Regions from separate parts of the Peribacillus sp. Hz7 genome, predicted to be linked through region 1. Evidence: riboswitches for the same ligand, from Rfam matches in the RefSeq annotation. Region 1 holds a riboswitch; each other region holds the start of a gene.

Region 1 (3,182 bases):
GTTGGCTGATCTGGATTTCCCTGTCCTAAATTAATGACATCATGTCCCTGCGCTTGAATGCTATTAACTTTCGCAACAAGCGAGGCAAAAAATTGTTTCGGTAATGTTTTTAATAATTCGGATTGTTCAAATTGAAACATTCGTGCACCTTCTCTGAAATTTCTTGAAATTATAATCAAAAATGATATATGTTTATGATAATGTTGTAAAGAACTTTTTCAAACTGTGGAGGTATAAATTATGAACTGGAACATTGCCTGTATTCAAATGGATATTGCTTTTGGAAAACCGGAAACAAACTATACAGCAGCAGAACAACTTATTGAGCAGGCTGTTCAATCGAAGCCGGATGTCCTCATTTTACCAGAGCTATGGACTACCGGATATGATTTAACACGCTTAGAAGAAATCGCCGACGTGGAAGCAAAAGAAACGATTTCATTTTTACAAAAAATCGCCAAGAAATATCACGTACATCTCGTTGGAGGATCCATCGCAAAAAAAACAAACGACGGCATTTATAACACAATGCTTATGATTAATAATAAAGGAGAATTCGTCAAAGATTACGATAAACTTCACTTATTTCAATTGATGGATGAACATCATTTCCTGCAACCTGGTGAAAGGGATGGTTTATTTACATTTGATGACAAACTGTGTGCCGGCTTCATTTGCTACGATATCCGCTTCCCTGAATGGCTTCGTGCACATACTACAAAAGGAGCAGAAGTATTGTTTGTGTCAGCAGAATGGCCGAAACCTCGATTAGATCACTGGCGTGCGCTGTTAATTAGCCGTGCAATTGAAAATCAAGCGTATGTGGTAGCCGTTAATCGAACAGGTTCAGATCCGAATAACATATTTGCCGGACATTCATTAATCATTGATCCATGGGGTGAGATTATTAATGAAGCAGGTGAAGGGGTCGAAATCTTAACAGGAACTATTGATTTTACTAAAGTACGAGAAGTGCGTAATAAAATTCCTGTGTTTGCCGACCGACGTCCGGAATTTTATTAATTTTTTATATTGACAATGTTTTAGGAATATTGTTATTATTTTTCCAAGCTAACTATAATTTATTAAAAATGAAAAATATACGTTCTCTTATCAAGAGCAGGCTGAGGGATATGGCCCTATGACGCCCAGCAACCGACCGCAATATGTGGAGAAATAATCCGCAAGGCACGGTGCTAATTCCATCAGAAAGAATTCTTTCTGAAAGATAAGAGGTTTGAATCATCATTTCAAAGCCTCTTTCTTAAATGGAAAGAGGTTTTTTACTTGCCTAAACGATAATCTGGAGGGATTATATTGACACAAACACAAGGCTCGTTCGAATTATTAACGAATGAAACAGCGATTGCACTCATACAAAAGCTAGAATTATTAGATAAAGACGCGACATTAACTTGCCGCAAAATTGGAGCTGGCACGTTCAATTATGTTTTTCATGTCGCAGATAACGCAACTAATAAAGGGGTTATTATTAAACAAGCTGTTCCCTATGCAAAAGTGCTAGGTGAAAGCTGGCCGCTTACATTAAAACGAGCAGCTATTGAAGCAGATGCCTTACTTACATTCGGAAGCTATTGTCCCGAATATGTCCCAAAAGTGTATTATGCAGATAAACAGCTTGCCATTACGGTCATGGAAGACTTATCACATGTAAAGATTGCTCGCACTGGTCTTATTGAAGGCGAAAGCTATCCTCTTATTTCACAGCATATTGGCGAATATGCAGCCAAAACTTTATTTTACACATCCGACTATTACTTAGAATCAACGACAAAAAAAGAAATCGCACGTGCCTTCACAAATCCAGAACTGTGTAAAATTACAGAAAACCCCATCTTTACCGGCCCATTCTTTGAGCATACACCAACCGACTATGAAGTGGAATTATCCGAGATTGTAGAAACGTTATGGAACGACCATGAATTAAAACTAGAAGTGGCAAAATTGAAAAAAATATTTATGAGCGAACAAGAAGCTCTATTGCATGGCGATTTACATACAGGACACATTTTGGCAAGCGAAAGCGAAACAAAAGTCATCGCCCCTGAATTTGCCTTCTATGGTCCAATCGGCTTTGATGCAGGACAATTTATTGCTAATCTCCTTTTCCAAGCTGTTACACGTGAAGAAGCGGATCAAGAGATTATTCTTTCTCATATTCAGACATTTTGGTCAACTTTTACAGGCACTTATTCAACATTATGGAGTAATGAAAACCATGATGAATTTAAAAACATTGATGGCCTATTATCTTATGTTTTACAAAAAGCGAAAGCGGACAGCTTTGGATTTGCTGGCTGGGAATTAATTAGAAGAGCAAGCGGACTTTCACCTGTAATCGATTTAGATGGAATTGCTAATATGGACCAACGAATTAACGTTAAAACAAACGCGCTTATCATTGGAACTCACTTAGTAAAAAATCGCAGCACACTGGATATTCCAACTGTTATTGAATTAGTAAAACAAGTAACTTGCTCTTCCTATTCAACTCTTTAAAAAAGATTAACTATGACCCAAACAACTTTGTCTTGCTTGGTGCAATGAAATGATTCCTATATTACCCTTTTAAATCAACAAGCATTACGGGATGTATTAATCTTTAATTCCATACAGAAAATAGAATGATTAGTCCGAACTATCGCGACAATATTCCCTAGTTTGTAGTAAGAGACTGCTTCTAAGCAGCCTCTTTTATATAGATTATACGTTATCGCGAAAACATCGTAGTCATACACGTATCTCATATAACAGGACTTACTCAAAAAACTCCTGTAAAGCCTGTTGATTTTTCTCAAAGTCTATAGATAAAACGGCACCAGCATGCGGATACATTTCGTTTGTATAGCTGTCATTAACAGGAATGCGCAACGTCTTAATCGAATCGACAGGGTGAAACATCGCTTGGGAACTTAATACAAACATCGTTTTCATTCCAATATCTGTTTCTACATATGTCAGCGCTTCTTCAATCATCCCTGGTAAAGCAACAATTCCATCCACGTTAGACAGCTGCTGAATTAACTGATCTTTTAACTGCACCAACACTTCTTGCTGTCGTTCAACACGACCAAAATCACTTTCATTATCATGGCGAAAACGAACATACTTTAAAATCTGCTCCCCATGCAACACATTTTCTCCACTGCTCGCTGCAATGC
Region 2 (3,182 bases), on a different contig from region 1:
TCCGTCAGTATTTCATTGCCCTGATGGCTAGTTGAATTAAAGATAGCACTGTATGTTGCAAAATACAGAAGCTAAGGAGGGAATTATTTTGGACGACAAAGAAAAATATACGTTTTTGAAAGATTCAGAATACGATAAAAAGGACTCTGTTTATTTAGACGTTGACCGTATTATCAATGAAGGAATGGCTGGAGGAAATGTCTATACATCAGGTAATAACCAAAACATCGAAGAAGCTCATGAATTCTATGATGAAGCGCCTCCTAATGTAAATAGTTTAGATTAATTAAATGTGAGCTGGCCCTATAAGGTCAGCTCACATTTATTTACTACCTATTCATCTTACACTAGTGAATTGCGCCTTTCTAAGAATGGACGTAATAATATGTTTCGAATCCCATTCATAGTCCGAGTACTCTATAATCGGATACTGCTTCGGGAAAACCTTCTGTTGAATCTCCTCAACGGTTAACCCTTGTTGATGCAGTCGAATAATTTCTCCCTGTAAATTTTCTAAATAGTCAAGCTTAACTTGAAATAGTTCCCTTCCATTTGGAAGATAGCCTGCATGACAACAGAAAACTTCTTGAAAATCATATCGCAATACCTTCTTAATAGAATGTATAATTGTCGGAATAGACTCCTCCTGCAAAATCACTTTTGTTTTTGGCGTAACAAATAAGTCTCCTGAGAAAAGTACACCGTTGCTTTGATTCAAATAAGACATATGATCCCTTGCATGTCCCGGTGTAAAAATAGCCTTCCATGTATGATGATGAGATTGTATCGTTTCTCCAATTGGGCGTGCTTGAAACCCTTCTCGCACTCCCCAAATCCGTTTACGATAATCCGGATATTCTCCCTGTTTTGAACAAACATCAAGCGACATCGAATGAATAAATAATGGTACTTGTTTATGTTTTTGAATCCAAGCGCAACCACCTGTATGATCTTCGTGATAATGCGTAAGCACTACTTGATCAAAATCGACCGACTGAAAAAAAGGAATCAAGTCAGACAGTAAAGACTCTGACCCTGTATCAATCATTAGACCATCTGTTACAAAGACATTTACACCCATCTTAGATTGCGCAGATTCTACTTTTCCATGTACCCATTCTACATCTCCTACCCGTTTCCTTTCTATATCCTTATCCCCCATTCGTTTTTATTGATGTCTATCAGATGAAGCCTTATTACTATTAACTGTATATAAGACACATAACACTTACAAGGAATATATGGAAAATATTAAGAATGGAAAGGCACACTTCCATAACTAATAATAAATTCATCAAAATCACAGATCTATTTCTTATCTAAAAATAACAAATACACCTAAGCTTCAACTAACAATTTTCAGATAGAAAGAGTAAGTTAAATCCTATAATGTAATAATATACAAGGATTTTTGAATATTATTACATTATTCACTGAAAAAATATATTGACTTTTCAAACTATAACAAATAATATTCTAATATAAATATTCTAAAATATCTCAAAATAATAAATACTTATCAAGAGTGACCGAGGGATCAGGCCCAATGACGTCCGGCAACCTCCTATTTAGGAACGGTGCTACTTCCTGCAGAGATACAATTCTGGAAGATAAGTCGTGATATAGATTATGTCGCCTCTTTCACTCAGAAAGAGGCTTTTTTAGGGGGGAACGTCCATGATTGAAATTCGATCGTTACGAAAGGAATACATCACGAAGAAAAGTCGAGTTGTCGGAGTTGATGATGTATCCTTGACGATTCAAAAAGGAGAAATTTTTGGAATTGTTGGATATAGCGGTGCTGGTAAAAGCTCCTTAATTCGTTCGATTAATTTATTAGAACGTCCGACAAAAGGCCAAGTAATTATTGATGGTGTTGATTTAACGAAATTATCGGGTCAAGCATTACGAAAACAACGACTGAAAATCGGAATGATTTTTCAGCACTTTTCACTCATCAGTTCGAAAACAGTGTTTGATAATGTTGCTTTCGCCTTAAAAGCTGCACATCAATCGCCTGAAGCCATTCGCAAACGTGTGCTTGAATTACTCGAAATCGTTGGTCTTAGTGATAAAAAAGATGTATACCCTGCTCAATTAAGCGGTGGACAAAAACAACGTGTTGGAATTGCCCGTGCATTAGCAAACAATCCTACCGTTCTTTTATGTGATGAGGCAACATCTGCCCTTGACCCAACAACAACAAAAGCCATTTTACAATTACTGAAAAAAATTAATAAAGAGTTCGGAATTACAATCGTCTTAATTACCCATGAAATGGAGGTTGTAAAAGAACTTTGTCATCGGGTAGCCGTTATGCAAGATGGGCGCATAATTGAAGAAGGCGATGTATACGGTGTGTTCGCTCAACCTAAACAAGCATTAACGAAACAATTTATCGAAAGCGTCTTAGATTTTGAACTTCCTTCTCATTTAATTACGGAAAGTAAAGGAAGCATTATCAAAATTAAATTTGAAGGACAGCTCGCTAGTGAGGCCATTCTTTCAGACTTATTACAAGAACATCCTGTAAAAGCCAATATTTTGCACGGAAAAATCGAATATATCCAAAACATTCCTTTAGGCATACTTATTGTTGAATTAACCGGGAACACTAATGACATTCAAGCGGCTTTAGACTATATCAACAAACGAACTAGCTATGTGGAGGTGATACATCATGCTTGAATCGATTACAGCTATACTTCCCGATCTTAATAAAGCATTCCTAGAAACGGTGTATATGGTTGGCATCTCGCTTATCATCGCCCTGTTTCTCGGTTTACCGCTTGGAGTTTTACTCTTTATAACAGCAAAAAATTTATTTTTTGAAAATGCGTTTATCAATAGTCTGCTTGGATTCATCGTAAACCTTGTACGATCTATTCCATATATCATTCTATTAGTAGCATTGCTTCCTTTCACTAACTTAATAACAGGAACAACGATTGGACCAATCGCTGCCTCTGTTTCATTATCCGTAGCAGCGATTCCGTTTTTCGCTCGAATCGTTGAAACCTCTTTACGTGAAATTGATAAAGGCATTATTGAGGCGGCGATTGCCGTTGGCGCTTCACCATGGATGATCATTAAAGATGTCCTGCTCGCTGAAGCAAAACCAGGCATCATTCAAGGTCTGACCTTAACAACGATTTCACTCATTGGGTTCTCAGCTATGGCAG
Region 3 (3,182 bases), on a different contig from region 1:
AGTTGATGGGTCTACTTTATGTTCATTATGAAGCAAACGTGTTTCAAAGCTAAATTGTTCCCCGTTTTTCATTATAATACCTCCTGTTTTACACGAGCAAAAGCTTGTTCTAGGTCTTGAGTTAAATCGTTATAATCTTCAATGCCAACAGAGAAACGCAGCAGTCGATTACATACGCCAGTTGCAAGTCGCGTTTCTAACGGAATATCAGCATGTGTTTGCGTTGCAGGGTACGTAATGAAGCTTTCGACTCCGCCAAGGCTTTCAGCGAAACAAATTAATTGTAAAGATTGTAAGAATGGATTAACGGCTTTTTCATCGATAATGCGGAAGGAAAGCATGCCGCCTTTTCCTGGATAAAGTACATCTGTAACGCATTCATGATTTGTTAAATATTCAGCAAGTGCTTTAGCATTTTGTTCATGTTGTTTCATGCGCAGAGCTAAAGTCTTCATTCCGCGCATAAGAAGCCAAGAGTCGAATGGGCTCAATACAGCGCCATATCCATTATGGTGGAACGCTAACGCGTCACATAATTCTGTTCCTTTTGCGACAATCAATCCAGCTAGTACATCATTATGCCCGCCCAAATATTTCGTTGCACTGTGAATGACAATATCAGCACCTTCTAAAATTGGCTGTTGAAGGAGTGGGGTATAGAATGTGTTATCCACAATTAATATTAAGTTATATTTCTTAGCAATGTCGGCAACAGCTCGAATATCTGTTTCCTGCATAAGGGGATTTGTTGGGGTTTCTAGAAAGATGGCTTTTGTTTGCGGAGTAATTGCATCTTCAATTTCACTCAAACAACAAGTATCTACATATTTACAGCCTAAGCCCCATTTTTTAAACCCTTGTTCTAAAAGGCGGTACGTTCCACCGTATAAATCGCCGCTAACAATCCATTCATCGCCTGATTCAAATAAAGCTAAGATTGTCGCAATGGCTGCCATGCCTGAACTGCAAGCAAAGCCTCGATCGCCGGATTCAAGATCAGCGATTGCTTGTTCAAGAATTTGGCGAGTGGGATTTCCAGTACGAGTATAGTCAAATCCAGTCGATTGCCCAATTCCTTCATGTCGATAAGCAGTTGAGAAATAGACAGGAGGGTTGACTGTTCCTGTAGTTGTTTCGCTTCTATTTCCAATTTGAGCAAGATATGTTTCCTTTTTATACATCACCATCACGGCTCCTTTAAAGATACGAAATAAAAAAAAGTCTTCTTTAAGAAGAAGACTTTAATTTGAGTAAGTTGAGTCATTCTTCTTATCTGCCAAGTTACAGGAACTTGAGGAATTAGCACCTTTTCATTGATCATGGGTCAATGAAGGTTGCTGAGGTGTCAACGGGCCATTCCCTCGACCTCTCTGGATAAGAGTTGAAATAATTTGTTTTTTTTGAATTTACTATACATTTTTCTTAATGTCAATACCAATGGAAGATTTGTTCGATGATATCGTTAATCTTTATATTGTCTATTTTGTTTACAGACATACATAAACTAATGAATTTTTTCGTATAACGTACGAAAATAAGCTATTTTTTTGCTATATACATGGAAAACTTGTACAATGTAAATGAGAATCAATATCAATGAATGGCATGTGGTCTATTAAGAGAAACTAATTAACGGACTATATGATTTTATATGTAAATGGGAGGCAAGGAATAATGGAATTTAGAATTGAAAGTGACACGATGGGTGAGGTAAAGGTCCCTGCAGATAAATATTGGGGAGCTCAAACAGAGAGAAGTCGCAATAATTTTAAAATTGGTAAGGAAAAGATGCCAATTGAATTAATTCGGGCATTCGCTTATGTAAAACAAGCAGCAGCTAAAGTAAATCATAAGCTTGGAGATTTATCAGAAGCGAAGAAAAATGCTATTATAACGATTTGTAGAGAAATTTTGGATGGAACGCTTGATGAGCACTTTCCGCTTGTTGTTTGGCAAACGGGTAGTGGGACGCAAAGTAATATGAATGTCAATGAGGTTATTGCTAATAAAGGTAATAAGTGGTTGGAGGAGATTGGAGAATCGGAAAGACTTCATCCAAATGATGATGTAAATAAGGCACAAAGTTCGAACGATACGTTTCCAACGGCGATGCATATTGCTGCCTATATGGAAGTAGTCAATCAACTAATTCCAGCTATTAAAGTACTGCGTGATACGTTTAAAGAGAAGGAAAAAGAATTTTGGGATGTAGTGAAGATTGGTCGAACACATCTTCAAGATGCGACACCTCTTACATTAGGTCAAGAAATATCTGGATGGAGAGCGATGTTAGATAAGAGTTTAGCTATGGTAGAAGAGAGCAGTCAAAAATTATTGAACTTAGCTCTTGGTGGGACAGCGGTAGGAACAGGGATTAATACAGACCCTGAATTTCCAGAGGAATCAGCGAAACAAATTGCTGAGGATACGGGACATCCGTTCCAAACATCTGATAATAAATTTCATGCGCTGACAAGTCATGATGAAATGGTCTACGTCCACGGTGCGTTAAAAGCACTAGCTGCTGACTTAATGAAAATTGCTAATGATATTAGATGGTTAGCAAGTGGTCCAAGAAGCGGTATTGGCGAAATTGCGATTCCAGAAAATGAACCAGGAAGTTCTATTATGCCAGGTAAGGTAAATCCGACTCAAAGTGAAGCCTTAACGATGATTGCGACTCAAATCGTTGGAAATGATGCGACCATTGGATTTGCAGCCAGCCAAGGTAATTTCGAGCTAAATGTCTTTAAACCGGTTATTATTTATAATTTTTTACAATCGGTTAAATTATTAACAGAGGGAATTCTTTCTTTCAATAACAACTGTGCGGTTGGAATTACAGCGAATGAAGAAGCTATTAAACAAAATGTAGAACGATCTCTTATGCTTGTTACGGCGCTTAATCCATACATTGGTTATGAAAGAGCGGCGAAAATTGCGAAACACGCATTTAAGGAGAATTCTACTTTGAAAGAAGCAGCCCTTCAACTTGGTTATTTAACAGAAGAAGAGTTCGATAAATGGGTCGTCCCAGCTAATATGGTGAATAAATAAGAAAGTTTAATGTACCCTTTCGCATGATTGTGAAAGGGTACATTTGTCATGGTCTCAGAAATATGCACATGTACACTTAATATGCGAAGAAAATAAAGTAGAAATTAATGAATGATCGTAATGGA
Region 4 (3,182 bases), on a different contig from region 1:
TTCCGTTCAAAGCATATCTGGTTTCTTCGTACGGGTTGGTTTTACTCCCCGTGTCAGTCATCATAAGAAGAGAACCTGTCAATTCGCCTTGGAGTAGGGCTTCATCGATTTTGACGAAGAGCTGGAACGATTCGTTCTCCGCGGAGTAAAGATATCCGTACACACTATCAAGATCGGAGAAAAACTTTCTTAAACGGTTCTTTTCTTTTTCTTCCGAATGATAGATGGCCATTTGCAACTCTTGTTGTAGCGCTTTTACATATTTATCGAGTTCTTCTTGGTCAACAGCCTTGTATAATTTGTTATCCTTGTTTTCTTGCTTTTGTACTACAAGATTTCCCTTAGAAAACCAAGCGTCAAACGTTATGATTTTCTCACCATTATTCACCTTAAATTCATATCCTTTTTCAGTTGTTTCTCCAGTCAGGGGGGATTTTTTTTCTTCCATAAACGGTACTTTACCGACTTCTTCTATGATTTTCTGTTGATGAAGTGTACCTTTCACTTTCCCTTTTTCACTAGTTAGTTCAAACCAATAAAGTATGCCGTTATCACTGTATACAAATGCGTCAGATTGGTTCAGTGGGTCCTTTCGGTCTTTCACTTCGGATGTTGCCCACCAAAATGCTACACCAATCAACAACCCAATTACCACCGCTACTCCCCAATATTTTAATTTCCTCATTTGATTTCCCTCCGGATCAACAAAAGTTTGAAGATGAGAGCCGCCTATCTTTTCATTTAAATAAAAAGTAATCTAAATACATATTCCTGTATAGCTGTATTTATGTATTAGAATGAATTCTAAAAAAATATTTCGTTACTTTCAATGAGAATTTTTATGATAGTACTTGAATTTTAGATAACTGAATGATACTATCAATAACAATCAACTAGTTAAATAAAAATAAATAGCGATAACTTCTTATCCAGAGTGGTAGAGGGACAGGCCCTGTGAAACCCGGCAACCATCAAGTCAAAATATTGTCTTGAACGGTGCTAATTCCTGCAAAGGTGTTAACCTTTGAAAGATGAGAGGAATGTATGTAATAATACGAACCTCTCTTTATTTAAAGAGAGGTTTTTTGGATGGAAAGAGGCTTATCGCTCAAAGGAGCGAATTTAAATGGAAAAAGCAGTGTTTGGTGCAAGCGAATTTTTTAGTCAAAAAGCTTTTATTACAGGTTTTCATGGTATTGAAAATGCTCGAATAGGACATCTAAGAGGGGCAAATCTAGACATAGTAGAAATATGGTTTAATCCTTGGAAAGTATCTTATAATGACTTATTAGAATTGTTTTTTGACTTACATGACCCAACATCTAGAGAAGGTCAGTCATTTAAAAACCAATCATTGATTTTCTTCTCTGATAAAAACCAATTAACATTAGCTAAACAAAAGAAAAGCGAGCTAAAACATATTTTTAAAGATGAAGTTATTACAAAAATTACCCCGGCGTGTGAATATATTAATGACCTGAAAGAGATCGAATTAATGTCTTATTGAACTACCCATCACTTAATTTTCTAATGAAACTTTGAAGTGGGAGTCTTTTCGCCTAAAATGATAAGAAACATTGGCGTAATTCAACAATTTGTCCCACCTTTCTTATGCTAGACGGCTTTGGATCTCTAGCATATCAAAAATGCACCACTTCCGAATGAAATGCACCACAATGGTACACATATTGAACGAAAATGGTGCATTTTTTTGTGACTTCGTCCAAAGTGTGTAGTATTTATTTCTATGAAATGGGGTTAATCCCTTGATATATCAGCATTTATGGGTAAATCCTTGTTACATATTCATATAGAAAAAGTGGTGCATTTCCCTCAACATGGTGCATTCTTAGGTCCAACCTGTGTAGTAAAAAATTTTAAAGTTTTTTCAAACCCTTGGGGCTCTGAGCTTCAGAGGGTTTTTTTGTGCATTTCCTCTTAGAGTGAGGGCTTTATCAAAAGAAATTATTTTTACTTTGCCTCTGATTAAACGAATACTAGTACTGAACCTTATTGCGACTTTTTCATCTTTTATCTTTTTGTGCGTTGTTTTTGTTTAGCCCAGTGCTCTAACTTTGAAATATTCCTCTTGTTGAAGCGTTTGTTTTGCCTATTCAAATAACGAAGAAGGGTACTATGGGAAAGCCCCATTTCTGCAGCAGCTTTACGAATACTTAATTTTTCCTGTTCAATTAAATCGGCTATATACTCTGGTGAAATTTCAATAAGCGTATTTTCTTCTAGGTCCATTGCTATTTGTTCAGAAGTTCCAGGTAGCTGTTCGATAATAGGGGGAGTCACTACAGTAGCAGCCAGCTCATTTACAGCTGGCGAAGCTAAAGTCTCGATATTAATTTTCTTTAGATTCTCTGCAATAATCTCATCCGGTGGTACGATTACCACAGTTAGTGGCCCCCAATATTTTTGTATCCAGAAGCGCTTCCCGATACGTTCTTCATCAATTGGTTCTGTGTAATACCAGTTTTTGATGACATAATCGCGCTGAAGATCATCTAGTACAGATTCAAGACGATCACGTATTTGTACACCATTATAGCTTTTAGGGAAAGCAACAACATCTAATAGTGTCTTAATCTTAAATGGTTGATGTAAATTGCGTTTTAACGTCCGTATTTTCCATTGATAATTTAAATAGCGTGTTAAACGTTTGTGTTCACGTTGTGTATAGTGGCTATATTGAAAGACTTTTAAATCAAGGGCCCCAAAAGATTGCTGCTCACTGTTTAAATAATATGAAAGAATAGGTGCAGGGCGAATTTGTAAAGAGTAAATACCTTTTGCCTTTCCCGTCTTTTTATCGTAAGCCATATCTAAGCTTCCGATGTCAAACATGCGATTAAATGTTGTGAAATCATATTGCTGTTCGTCTGAAATCTTTTCCCTGTCGATCACGGTTATATTGTCACCACGCATAGATACCCAAATACTTGAAAGGGCGGCAACACGTTTCATAATGCTAAAGCGCTCTTTTTCACGAATATAGAAATCTTCCTTCATTGCATCAGCAAATCGAAGTTTCAAGGCTTCATCACTGTGGAATTTGATGTAGCCATCAGCATCTTTAGGCTGTACGATCCACAAATAAGAAATCAGGTCAAATAAGTCGGCCGTCCATTCATCTAGTGAGCTAAGTGTAGATTCCACGAGTGATAACCACATTT

Evidence for each region. A riboswitch is a leader RNA that binds a small molecule or an ion and turns the genes downstream of it on or off. The one in region 1 is predicted to bind S-adenosylmethionine.
Region 2: it holds a riboswitch for S-adenosylmethionine, as region 1 does, so the genes downstream of both, ACE199_RS08685 (methionine ABC transporter ATP-binding protein) here and mtnK (S-methyl-5-thioribose kinase) in region 1, are expected to answer to the same signal.
Region 3: it holds a riboswitch for S-adenosylmethionine, as region 1 does, so the genes downstream of both, ACE199_RS08715 (methionine biosynthesis PLP-dependent protein) here and mtnK (S-methyl-5-thioribose kinase) in region 1, are expected to answer to the same signal.
Region 4: it holds a riboswitch for S-adenosylmethionine, as region 1 does, so the genes downstream of both, ACE199_RS22905 (peptide-methionine (S)-S-oxide reductase) here and mtnK (S-methyl-5-thioribose kinase) in region 1, are expected to answer to the same signal.

Annotation. Positions count from the first base shown of each region.
Region 1 is NZ_JBHHJV010000006.1:24,816-27,997, reverse strand. It holds gene ACE199_RS10410 (pyridoxal phosphate-dependent aminotransferase) at 1-140, opposite strand, end outside; gene ACE199_RS10405 (carbon-nitrogen family hydrolase) at 241-1,023, shown strand; SAM riboswitch class I at 1,108-1,235, shown strand; gene mtnK (S-methyl-5-thioribose kinase) at 1,315-2,520, shown strand; gene ACE199_RS10395 (LCP family protein) at 2,779-3,182, opposite strand, start outside.
Region 2 is NZ_JBHHJV010000004.1:229,320-232,501, forward strand. It holds gene ACE199_RS08675 (hypothetical protein) at 89-286, shown strand; gene ACE199_RS08680 (MBL fold metallo-hydrolase) at 338-1,162, opposite strand; SAM riboswitch class I at 1,514-1,617, shown strand; gene ACE199_RS08685 (methionine ABC transporter ATP-binding protein) at 1,678-2,688, shown strand; gene ACE199_RS08690 (methionine ABC transporter permease) at 2,681-3,182, shown strand, end outside.
Region 3 is NZ_JBHHJV010000004.1:235,919-239,100, reverse strand. It holds gene metC (cystathionine beta-lyase) at 1-72, opposite strand, end outside; gene ACE199_RS08715 (methionine biosynthesis PLP-dependent protein) at 72-1,181, opposite strand; SAM riboswitch class I at 1,267-1,381, opposite strand; gene fumC (class II fumarate hydratase) at 1,675-3,057, shown strand.
Region 4 is NZ_JBHHJV010000041.1:5,504-8,685, reverse strand. It holds gene ACE199_RS22910 (hypothetical protein) at 1-685, opposite strand, end outside; SAM riboswitch class I at 923-1,038, shown strand; gene ACE199_RS22905 (peptide-methionine (S)-S-oxide reductase) at 1,127-1,507, shown strand; gene ACE199_RS22900 (helix-turn-helix domain-containing protein) at 2,032-3,182, opposite strand, start outside.